Regions from separate parts of the Paenibacillus sp. FSL L8-0644 genome, predicted to be linked through region 3. Evidence: a T-box and tRNA genes for the amino acid it is inferred to sense, from the RefSeq annotation. Region 3 holds a T-box; the other regions hold tRNA genes.
What was found. The T-box of region 3 lies ahead of leuS (leucine--tRNA ligase). A T-box ahead of a tRNA ligase gene usually reads a tRNA of that ligase, here a tRNA-Leu.

Region 1 (3,279 bases), 1.6 Mb from region 3:
GTAAGCATACGGAATTTGACGATTTGTATCCCTATATGATTGAACATCCTCAGTTTTTTTGGTATAAACGCTATGTGGCCTGGTCTGAGTTGTTGACGTTGGTTAACCTATGCGAAGAATTGTCCTTCTCTTGGAAAGAAGAATTTACTGCTCACCAAGTGGAGTATGTAGATCAGCGAGTGTTGTCTGCACAAGTGCTGGACTTCTGGTACGAGAAGAACGATACAAAAGAACATGATCACAGTGTAAATCAGTCGGGATAATTTGTCGTTCTGTTGGCAATCCATATAAGTAGTAAGTGAGAAGAGACCTAAATGATTCATTTAGGTCTCTTTTTAAACTTTTTCATGCATAGAATCATGGTCGCTGTGTTATTAAAAAAAGTGTATAAGGAGGGGACAAGGATGATTATGGACGAAGAATTGGATGCTTATCGACTCTCCGGTGAAAAGGTGCGTGTCGTACGCGATGGATTGGAGACCAACGATGTTGTTGGCATTGTACTGGCATGGGATGATGAACAGGTGCTTATTCGGCGCCAGAATCGACGTGTGGTCAAATTGGATCGCAGCTATACATATCAGCCGTTCAGCGAGCCACGTCACAATCCGATAGATCTGGATTAGGAATGGGTTCCAAATGGGTGTTGGATAAAAATAACTGGGTGATTCATTAGGCATACAGAAACTCTAAATCGGACACAGTAATGAAGGAAAATCCAACAGAGAGGACGTGCTGTGTCAATGACGGTTATGGACGAAAAAGTACATGCATATAAGGATCAAATCAGCCATTTGGAAGATCAGTTGCCCGAGGTAGTTCATGCATATCATCGCTTTACCGGAGAGTGCTTTGAAGCCGGAAGCTTAGATGAGAAAACCAAGCAACTGATTGCACTAGGCATTGGCTTATTTGCCAACAATGAAGTATGCACGTTTTATCACGTAGACGAGGCGCGGTCCAAAGGAGCTAGTGATCAGGAAATTATGGAGACCATTGCTGTAGCCGCAGCGGTAGGTGGAGGACATGCTCTAAGTCAAGGGGTTACGCGTGTACAGAAGGCGTTGCAATAAAGCGAATCATTAATAGATATGCTTATGCTTCATCTTAGTGGTTATAGATCGATTTGGAGATATGATGGATATGGAAAGGAGCTTCCGAGCACAGTTGGTGTCTGCGGAAGCTTTTTTTTTGCGTGTTTATTGTGCGGGAATTATGCTCTTCTGCTTGCGGCAACAGCAGCAGGGCGAGACGTTTTACGCTTATAAGCCAAAGAGGATGTAACCAAACTTCGATCAACGATGCGTAGGGGGTTGGAAGTTGAATTGTTTGGTAATTCGGGGCGATGTTTCTCTAGTAAAGGAAGGGCAGCTGTATGGGGCATAGAGGTTGAGAGCCCCAGATATGCTCGCATCCGCTCATACATTTCTTTGCGGAATGCTGGCATTGCCATACTGAACTGCTCTTTATTGCCTTTACTTATATAGGTGGCGTGAACGCCGGAGTGGTTTTGTTGTATGTCCAGAACATGAATGTGATATTTATTAAATTCATGTTTTACTTCAGACAGTAGGATTCCGGTACGATCTACACCTGCGTTAACCATTTCGACATAAAGATCAGGGGTTTTCAGCATACCGCTTTCTTCAAGAATTAGGCTGTCCCGCTCAAATACTTTTTGAATAAAGGTAAGGAGCAGATAACTTTTCACAAGAGACCATTCATGCTGAGTAGTATCTAAAGAGGTCATTACCATTCACCGCCTTAGGAAAATGTGATGATAATTCATAAACGATTGAAGAAAAGGAACATTCATTCCCTAGAACCTATGTTCTTATTTTAGTTTATTATTCCTTTTTTATCAAGAGGAAATTAACGAACATAAAAGGTTTGACATCTTGATATATGCATGGTATGATCTATCTTGTCGCTAAGAAAGATTGATCTTTCGAGGATAAACGATAATTTATATGCGGTCGTGGCGGAATTGGCAGACGCGCACGGTTCAGGTCCGTGTGGGCTAACCCCCCGTGGAGGTTCGAGTCCTCTCGACCGCATCCATTAGAAAAGGTCTATAGAATTGCTCTCGTAGCAGTTTTAGAGACCTTTTTCTTATATTTCTGGGGATTTGCTCATAGTTTAAGCTGAACACGTTTCTTGTCTTCACGCAAACTATGGATTTCCAGATATGATAGAAAATTTTATGATGAAGTTATTGAAAGGTTGGATGTAAGATGGAGAAAGCAACTTTTGCAGGTGGGTGCTTCTGGTGTATGGTGACTCCGTTTGAAGAGCAGCCGGGCATTCATGGCATTGTGTCAGGATACACTGGAGGAACGATTCCCAATCCCACCTATGAGCAGGTTAAAACAGGAACTACAGGTCACTACGAGGTGGTGCAGATTACGTTTGAGCCTGAGCTGTTTCCTTATGAAAAGCTGCTCGAATTATATTGGCCACAAACAGACCCTACCGACGGGGAAGGTCAATTTCAGGACCGGGGCACACAGTATAAACCCGCAATTTTTTATCATACAGAGCAGCAACGTGAGCTAGCGCAACAGTCCAAGGAGCAGTTGGCACAAAGTGGACGCTTTGATAAGCCAATTGCAACGGAGATCCTTCCGGCTTCGATTTTTTATCCAGCAGAGGATTATCATCAGGATTACCACAAGAAAAACGTGAAGCACTATAAGGAAGATCGGGCTCAATCGGGCCGTGATGAATTTATTGATAAGAACTGGTAAGCGGCTTTAACATACGTTTTTACGCACGATAAGGCAGATTAGGGAGTATTCCATGGTCTGCCTTATACATATTTAGACGAGGTTACTCACACAATGAAGGGACAGAGAAGGAGGCTGACCCGCAATGAGTACACGACGGAAGCTGCACATGAGAAATATAATAAAAAAGGCTTTAAAGGCATCTCGCGGTCGGAAAGAGCCAGCTTATGTACCTGTATTCCATTCAAGCTCCAAAATGCGAAGAACCGTAGTACTCTGTATTTCGGTATGCATGTTATTCATGGTCTGTAGTACTGGTGTTGCAGAAGCAATAGACAAACAGGACGAGTCGCAAAGGATGGTTGCTGTCATTATTGACGATCTGGGAAACAATATGAAAGGGACTGAGCGAATTTTAAATTTACCCGTTAAGATTACCGTTGCTGTGATGCCTTTCCTGCCTACAACCAAACAGGACGCTATGGAAGCGCACAAGCGTGGTCATGACGTCATTGTTCATCTTCCAATGGAGCCAAGACAGGGAAAGCCCGAA
Region 2 (3,279 bases), 2.1 Mb from region 3:
TGCTTCATTCAAGTTAATTTGAAATTACGTCTTGAATCATACACCCGCGCAAGGAAGACTGTAAAGCTCAACTACGGGGTTATAAATCGGCCTTTAGAGCATAGAAGATTAATAATAACGCTTACAATACAACCATTCTTCTCACAGCTCACTCAATCTCTGTTTTTCATCCCTTTTTGAAAATGACAAGCATGTCAATATTGGCGTAGGGTAAGGCGTTATTGGCCTTTTTTTTGTATAAGAGAAGAAAATACGCTATATGTACCAGCTAAACACCGATTGAACCCGCTTTTATAAGAAGAAACACCTTAATTCGCTCCATTTGCGGTGCGATTTACTGTTTTGAGCAAAATACGATTTTACAGCGACTAAGGCTTAATACAACTTTTCCAAACTTGCAACCCTTCTTTAAATTGCTTACAATTTAATTGTTGAATATTGAATAAGGAGAGATACTATGACCGTTTATGAATATGATGCGCAAACCCTGCAAGGGAAACAAATTCCGTTATCCATATATGAAGGGAACGTTCTGCTTATCGTGAACACTGCCAGCAAATGTGGGTTAACCCCCCAATACAAAGCGCTACAAGAGCTATATAACCAGTACCATGAACAAGGGCTCGAAATTTTGGGATTTCCCAGCAACCAATTCGCCAAACAAGAGCCTGGTTCCAGCGAGGAGATTTCCGAGTTTTGCCAGATCAATTATGGTGTTACCTTTCCGATGTTCGCCAAGACAGATGTCAATGGCGATCAAGCTCACCCCTTATTTCGCTACCTGACCCAAACAGCTCCGGGAGTATTAGGGTCCAAAGCGATCAAATGGAATTTTACTAAATTCTTAATTACACGAGAAGGTAACGTATTTAAGCGCTATGCACCGCAAACCACTCCAGATAAACTGGCGGGAGATATAGAGAAGCTTTTGTAGCAAAACTGACATTATTCTTTATCACAGTTAATAAACGACCTGTTGTCTACCGTTGCTTCTGTGGCTAAAGGATATAACGAAAAATACTTAACAAAAAAAAGCATCCCTTCACGTAAAACGTGTCAGGATGCTTTTTTAACTAGGTCTTGCATATAATGCGGTCGAGAGGACTCGAACCTCCACGGGCGTACGCCCACTACCCCCTCAAGATAGCGTGTCTGCCATTCCACCACGACCGCAAATCATAATGTATTGAGGCAACAGATTTATTATACTCTCTCATCAACTATTTGTAAACAAAAATATTATAATTATTTTAACATACATATATGAGCGATAATAATACCGTCCTGCATAAAGATAACCGCTTGCTGAACTATGCATTAATGTTGCCCCCTTACGGATTATCAGAACCACCTAGCACTTAACTAAGTAATTAATTTGACGAAATAACGTATTTACGATTGTAAAAACACGTATAAAAGTGTATCATAGTTTTAGATGGTTAATTCTAACATGTTTACTGATGATTATTATAACACACCAATTATTCCGCAAGAATCCGTAAGGGGCGATTTCTCTTGAACAACAAAATGCCTGTCACCTCCTTCGGGTGGGCCATCAAACAACGGCTTGTCGAACTTCGACTGGATCAGAAAACATTTTGTGAGACACACAATATTCCACCTTCACGCTTGTCCAATCTGATTCACGGCACCCGCAAAGCACAAAGGTACAGAAAACAAGTTGCTGCAATTCTGAACATCGACGATAACGATTATAAGGAGGCACCGCCACTCTAAACCCAACAAGCATTCCAGTTACATATAGGTCATTCCATACCACCAAGAAACCAAATAAACCCGTAAAGCGAACCTCTCCAGTTCGTTTACGGGTTTTCAACCCAGACGATTTTTAGCCAAAAAGTTATTCTGGCTTTGTTTTATCCTTCTCACTTTTTTGCTTACGGTATTTTGCAAATTCGACATATTCTAAAATAAAATTCCGTTCTTCCGTCTCCAGATTTTCTGCCTGGCAATTCAGTGGCCCCATCACTCCAAAAAAATAAGCAGCCTTCTGCTCCTGAAGTACGCCTTCTCCTGGCTTAATCCCTTTCATCAACCAATCGAGCGATACATTAAAAAAGTCCGAAATCTGAATCAAATGGGTGGTACCCGGCGTTGTTTTGCCCCTTCTCCAATCACCAAGATTCCCTGAACTGATTTTAAGTTTTTCACAAAATGCCTTCTTGGTCATTCCGCGATCCTTAATCAAAGCTTCAATCCGCTGATAAATAGTTTGATCTCCCAAAATATTTCCCCTCCGACACAGTAACTTTTTCTGAAATAATTTTCATTCTTTAGCCTTACTCATTAGTAATCCTCATCAAATCCTAAGCAACCATTACCCCATAGTAGAATTGCGCTGGTTTTTCTCATTACGAAAGCGGGTAAATTCAATATACTCAAGTATAAAATTTCTTTCCGCCTCACTAAGCGGTTCCCCCTGGCAATTCAGTTGCCCTGAAGCATCAAAAAAATAAGGGTCTTGCGACTCCTTTAGCACCTCACCCTGTACATCTCGACCCAGCATAATCCAATCCAGACTGGCATCAAAAAAAGAAGCGATTTCAATGAGTTTATTCGTGCCTGGCGTCGTTTTTCCTCTTTTCCAATCCCCGAAGTTCCCTGTACTAATGCCTAACTGCTGGCAGAACGCCTTTTTCGTCATTCCCCGTTCCTTGATGAGTTCCTCGATGCGATGGTAAATAGATTGCATAGAAGTTCCTTCCTCCCTAGCAGGCTCTCAAATAACGATATCATGTTCTCTGTTCCCATTTCAAAGATCACGTATGCTAAAATTACCGAATTATGTATGTTGGTTCCCATTATACCACAACACGCAACAAAAACCGCCTGTTTTCCGAAGAAAGGGCGGTCTTTAAGCCGGTTCACTTACGCCAATCACGTAGCAGAGTTGTCGATTTTAAGTAAAATATGCTTCAATTCATTCAAAGTTTCACTCAGATGCAATAAATCTTCTTCTGGCAGATACACCAGTCTTTCTTGAATTTTATTGGAGAAGGTATGAAATACCTGTTCACAAAAAGCATCGCCTTCCTGTGTAATCGCTACATTTACGACTCTGCGATCCGAATCACACGACTGGCGGTCAGCCAACCCATGCTCCACCAGTTTGTCCAGAAGAGGAGTCATGTTCGGACGTGAGACATTGAGCTGTTTGGATAAATCAGATACCGTAGACGAACGTACTTCACGCAGAAGCATTAGCACCTGAAAGTTATTAGGCGACAAGTGTAATGGGAAATCGAGCGGACCGTAGGT
Region 3 (3,279 bases):
TCGCGACGTGCTTTCATACCTGTCTCAGGATCAATGGTTTCCACCCAATCTGTTGCGTTCGCCAGCGGGGATTCACCTGTACCTGAAGGCTTAATATTGTCCATCTCCGGCAGTACGAGCGGAAGTTGGTCCTCAGGAACCGTTTTGATCGTTCCATCCTCCAGATGAATTACCGGAATCGGCTCGCCCCAATAGCGTTGACGGCTGAACAGCCAGTCACGCAGGCGGTAGGTGACTTTGCCGTGTCCTTTGCCCTCGGCTTCCAGCCATTCAATCATCTTCGGAATCGCGTCCTCGTTGGTAAGTCCATTCAGCGGGCCTGAATTCACGTGTGGTCCATCCTCAGTATATGGCTCATTAGCCACATCTCCACCTTGGACAACCTCAATGATATTCAATCCGAATTGCTTGGCAAATTCCCAGTCACGCGTATCGTGAGCAGGTACAGCCATAATCGCTCCAGTTCCGTAGCCTGCCAGTACATAGTCAGCAATCCAGATCGGCAGCTTTTCGCCGTTCACTGGGTTCACTGCATAAGCTCCTGTGAATACGCCTGTTTTATCCTTGGCCAGATCCGTACGCTCCAGATCGCTTTTACGAGCAGCTTGTTCACGGTACTGTTGTACAGCATCCTTTTGCTCAGGCGTAGTGATAATATCCACCAATTCCTGCTCTGGTGCCAGCACACAGTAGCTTGCGCCGAACAGTGTATCTGGGCGAGTTGTAAATACTGTGAGTTGCTCGTCATAGCCCTCAATCGGAAAACGAACCTCTGCCCCGGTAGACTTACCGATCCAGTTCCGTTGCATATCCTTAATACTCTCAGACCAATCCAGTTCCTCCAGATCATCCAGCAGACGATCCGCGTATTCCGTAATTTTCAGCATCCATTGACGCATTGGTTTACGGACGACCGGATGACCGCCACGCTCACTCTTACCGTCAATAACTTCTTCATTCGCCAGCACCGTTCCCAGCGCTGGGCACCAGTTCACAGGTACTTCAGCTACATATGCAAGGCCGCGCTTGTACAGCTGGATGAAGATCCATTGTGTCCATTTGTAATAATCAGGATCCGTCGTGCTGATTTCACGATCCCAGTCGTAGGAGAAGCCGAGCGATTTGATTTGACGGCGGAAGTTATTTACGTTTTTCACCGTAATTTCGCGTGGGTGCTCCCCTGTATCCAGCGCATGCTGCTCCGCAGGCAGACCGAAGGCGTCCCAACCCATCGGATGCAGTACGTTGTAGCCGCGCATTCTTTTATAACGTGAAACAATATCCGTAGCTGTGTAGCCCTCCGGGTGGCCTACATGCAGGCCGGCTCCAGATGGGTACGGAAACATATCCAAAGCATAAAACTTCGGTTTGCCCGGTTCTTCCCCGGTGCGGAACGTCTTGTTCTCATCCCAATATTTCTGCCATTTTGGTTCAATACTTTGCGGTTGATAGCCGTGCTTCGGCTGTGTGTCTGTCATTGTCTTTTCCTCCTCAAACGGTATGCAACAAAAAAACCTCTGCATCCCGTAGCGTGTCAGCGCTAGGGACGAGAGGTTATATTCCCGTGGTACCACCCTAGTTAGCAGAAAGCGTTCTTCGCGTTCTACTCCCTTTGCACCTGATAACGGAGGTGATCCGATGCGGGTTAATAACAGGATACAAGCACCAGTATAGGGCGTTCCTGCGTTGGACGCATATCTCCGAGGCGAGTTCACTTTGTGCTGTCAACCGGCTTGCACCACCCGCCGGCTCTCTACATGTCCAGACAAAGCTACTACTCCTCATCAGCGATTGTTTAACCGTTAATAATGGCACTATTATATTGAAAACCGCGAAAAAAGTCAAATAAGGACTACCTTTGGTGTTAAGAGCCCTCTCCATACTAAATTTTCATGACACATGCATACGAATGTTTTATAATAATTCCGAGTTAAATCGCTTCAAGCTGAGATGAGTTGAGATAAGAAAGGTGAGCTGAGACATGGCACAAATTAAAATTTACGGAATAAAAGAGACTCTAAATCCAATCAAAAAGCAACTTTCAGAGGTGATTCATTCTGCTGTGGTGGATGCGTTCAAATATCCTCCTGACAAGAGGTTTCATCGTTTTTTTCCTATGGATCAGGAAGATTTTATATATGCCGATGGTCGCTCTGAGGCGTACACCATTATTGAAATCAGTATCTTTGAAGGCAGAACGATAGAAGCTAAGAAGCAACTCATTAGCCTGTTATTCCAAAGAATTAACGATCTTTTGGGTATTTCTCCACAGGATCTTGAGATTACTATATTTGAAACACCCAAACAGAACTGGGGCATTCGGGGTGTACCGGGTGATGAGCTTCAGTTGAACTATAAAGTGAATATATAAGTGCAAAAAGACGCCCTTCATGTCATCATGAAAAGCGTCTTTTTTTTCCCATATTCGTTCAATGAATCTTTGCTATTTTACAGCAACATAAAACAGTCTCGCCGCGTCATCTTCTGCTTCTACCCATTCAAAATCCGCATATACCTTCACATCGCGAAAACCCGCTTTGGACAATTCTGCCTTCATCCAGTCTGGGTCATAGGCACGTTGTACATGTATTTCCTCGAAACGCTGGTATAGATCGCGTCCTTCATGTTCTGCTTTCGCAAAGATACTAAGATGATGCTCAATTTCACAACGGGGAGTGTCCAACGCACATGTCCAGATATATGAGATAGAGCGTTCGTCCAGTACGAAAGGCTGCTCTTCATCATAACGTAAAAACGTCTGGGGATGATGCACATCGAACAAAAAGGTTCCGCCAGGCTTCAGACCAACATGCGTTCTGCGAAAAGTAGAAATGATATCTTCTTCCTCCAACAAGTAATTCAGACAATCGCAAAAAGAAATTACAGAATCCACAGGCTCGGGTAAAATCCATTCTCTCATATCCTGCTGTATCCAGCGAACGCTTCCCTCACGAAACAATCGCTGTCCCTGTGGAGTGGTTTCCATTTTGCGACGGGCTACTGCCAGCATGTCAGAGGATAAGTCGATTCCAGCCACTTCGAACCCTGAGTTAACCAGGGGAATCGTAATTGAACCCGTTCCGCAGCCCAGCTCGGCCACCGTATGCGGCATCCCGTACTGATCCCAAGCCTGCCGTGCAAAGCGCAACCAGTCCGGGTACGGCATGTCCTGCATCAGCTCATCATACACATAGGCAAACTTCCGGTAAGAAGCCATTTTTTATTCCCCATTCCCGTCCTTCGGTTTCGGCATTTTCTCCACCAGGTAGGTCCAGTTTT

Region 1: it has a tRNA-Leu gene. The T-box ahead of leuS (leucine--tRNA ligase) is inferred to sense a tRNA for this amino acid. The anticodon was not compared.
Region 2: it has a tRNA-Leu gene. The T-box ahead of leuS (leucine--tRNA ligase) is inferred to sense a tRNA for this amino acid. The anticodon was not compared.

Annotation. Positions count from the first base shown of each region.
Region 1 is NZ_JBBOYN010000001.1:2,067,211-2,070,489, forward strand. It holds gene NSS94_RS09470 (hypothetical protein) at 1-263, shown strand, start outside; gene NSS94_RS09475 (hypothetical protein) at 405-626, shown strand; gene NSS94_RS09480 (carboxymuconolactone decarboxylase family protein) at 744-1,073, shown strand; gene NSS94_RS09485 (hypothetical protein) at 1,214-1,750, opposite strand; tRNA gene NSS94_RS09490 (tRNA-Leu) at 1,973-2,057, shown strand; gene msrA (peptide-methionine (S)-S-oxide reductase MsrA) at 2,235-2,747, shown strand; gene NSS94_RS09500 (divergent polysaccharide deacetylase family protein) at 2,872-3,279, shown strand, end outside.
Region 2 is NZ_JBBOYN010000001.1:1,566,670-1,569,948, reverse strand. It holds gene NSS94_RS07065 (glutathione peroxidase) at 458-934, shown strand; tRNA gene NSS94_RS07060 (tRNA-Leu) at 1,091-1,173, opposite strand; gene NSS94_RS07055 (Rha family transcriptional regulator) at 1,516-1,737, shown strand; gene NSS94_RS07050 (helix-turn-helix domain-containing protein) at 1,862-2,245, opposite strand; gene NSS94_RS07045 (helix-turn-helix domain-containing protein) at 2,339-2,713, opposite strand; gene NSS94_RS07040 (MarR family winged helix-turn-helix transcriptional regulator) at 2,899-3,279, opposite strand, start outside.
Region 3 is NZ_JBBOYN010000001.1:3,631,966-3,635,244, forward strand. It holds gene leuS (leucine--tRNA ligase) at 1-1,478, opposite strand, end outside; T-box leader at 1,540-1,797, opposite strand; gene NSS94_RS16445 (tautomerase family protein) at 1,982-2,371, shown strand; gene NSS94_RS16450 (class I SAM-dependent DNA methyltransferase) at 2,444-3,217, opposite strand; gene NSS94_RS16455 (CvfB family protein) at 3,221-3,279, opposite strand, start outside.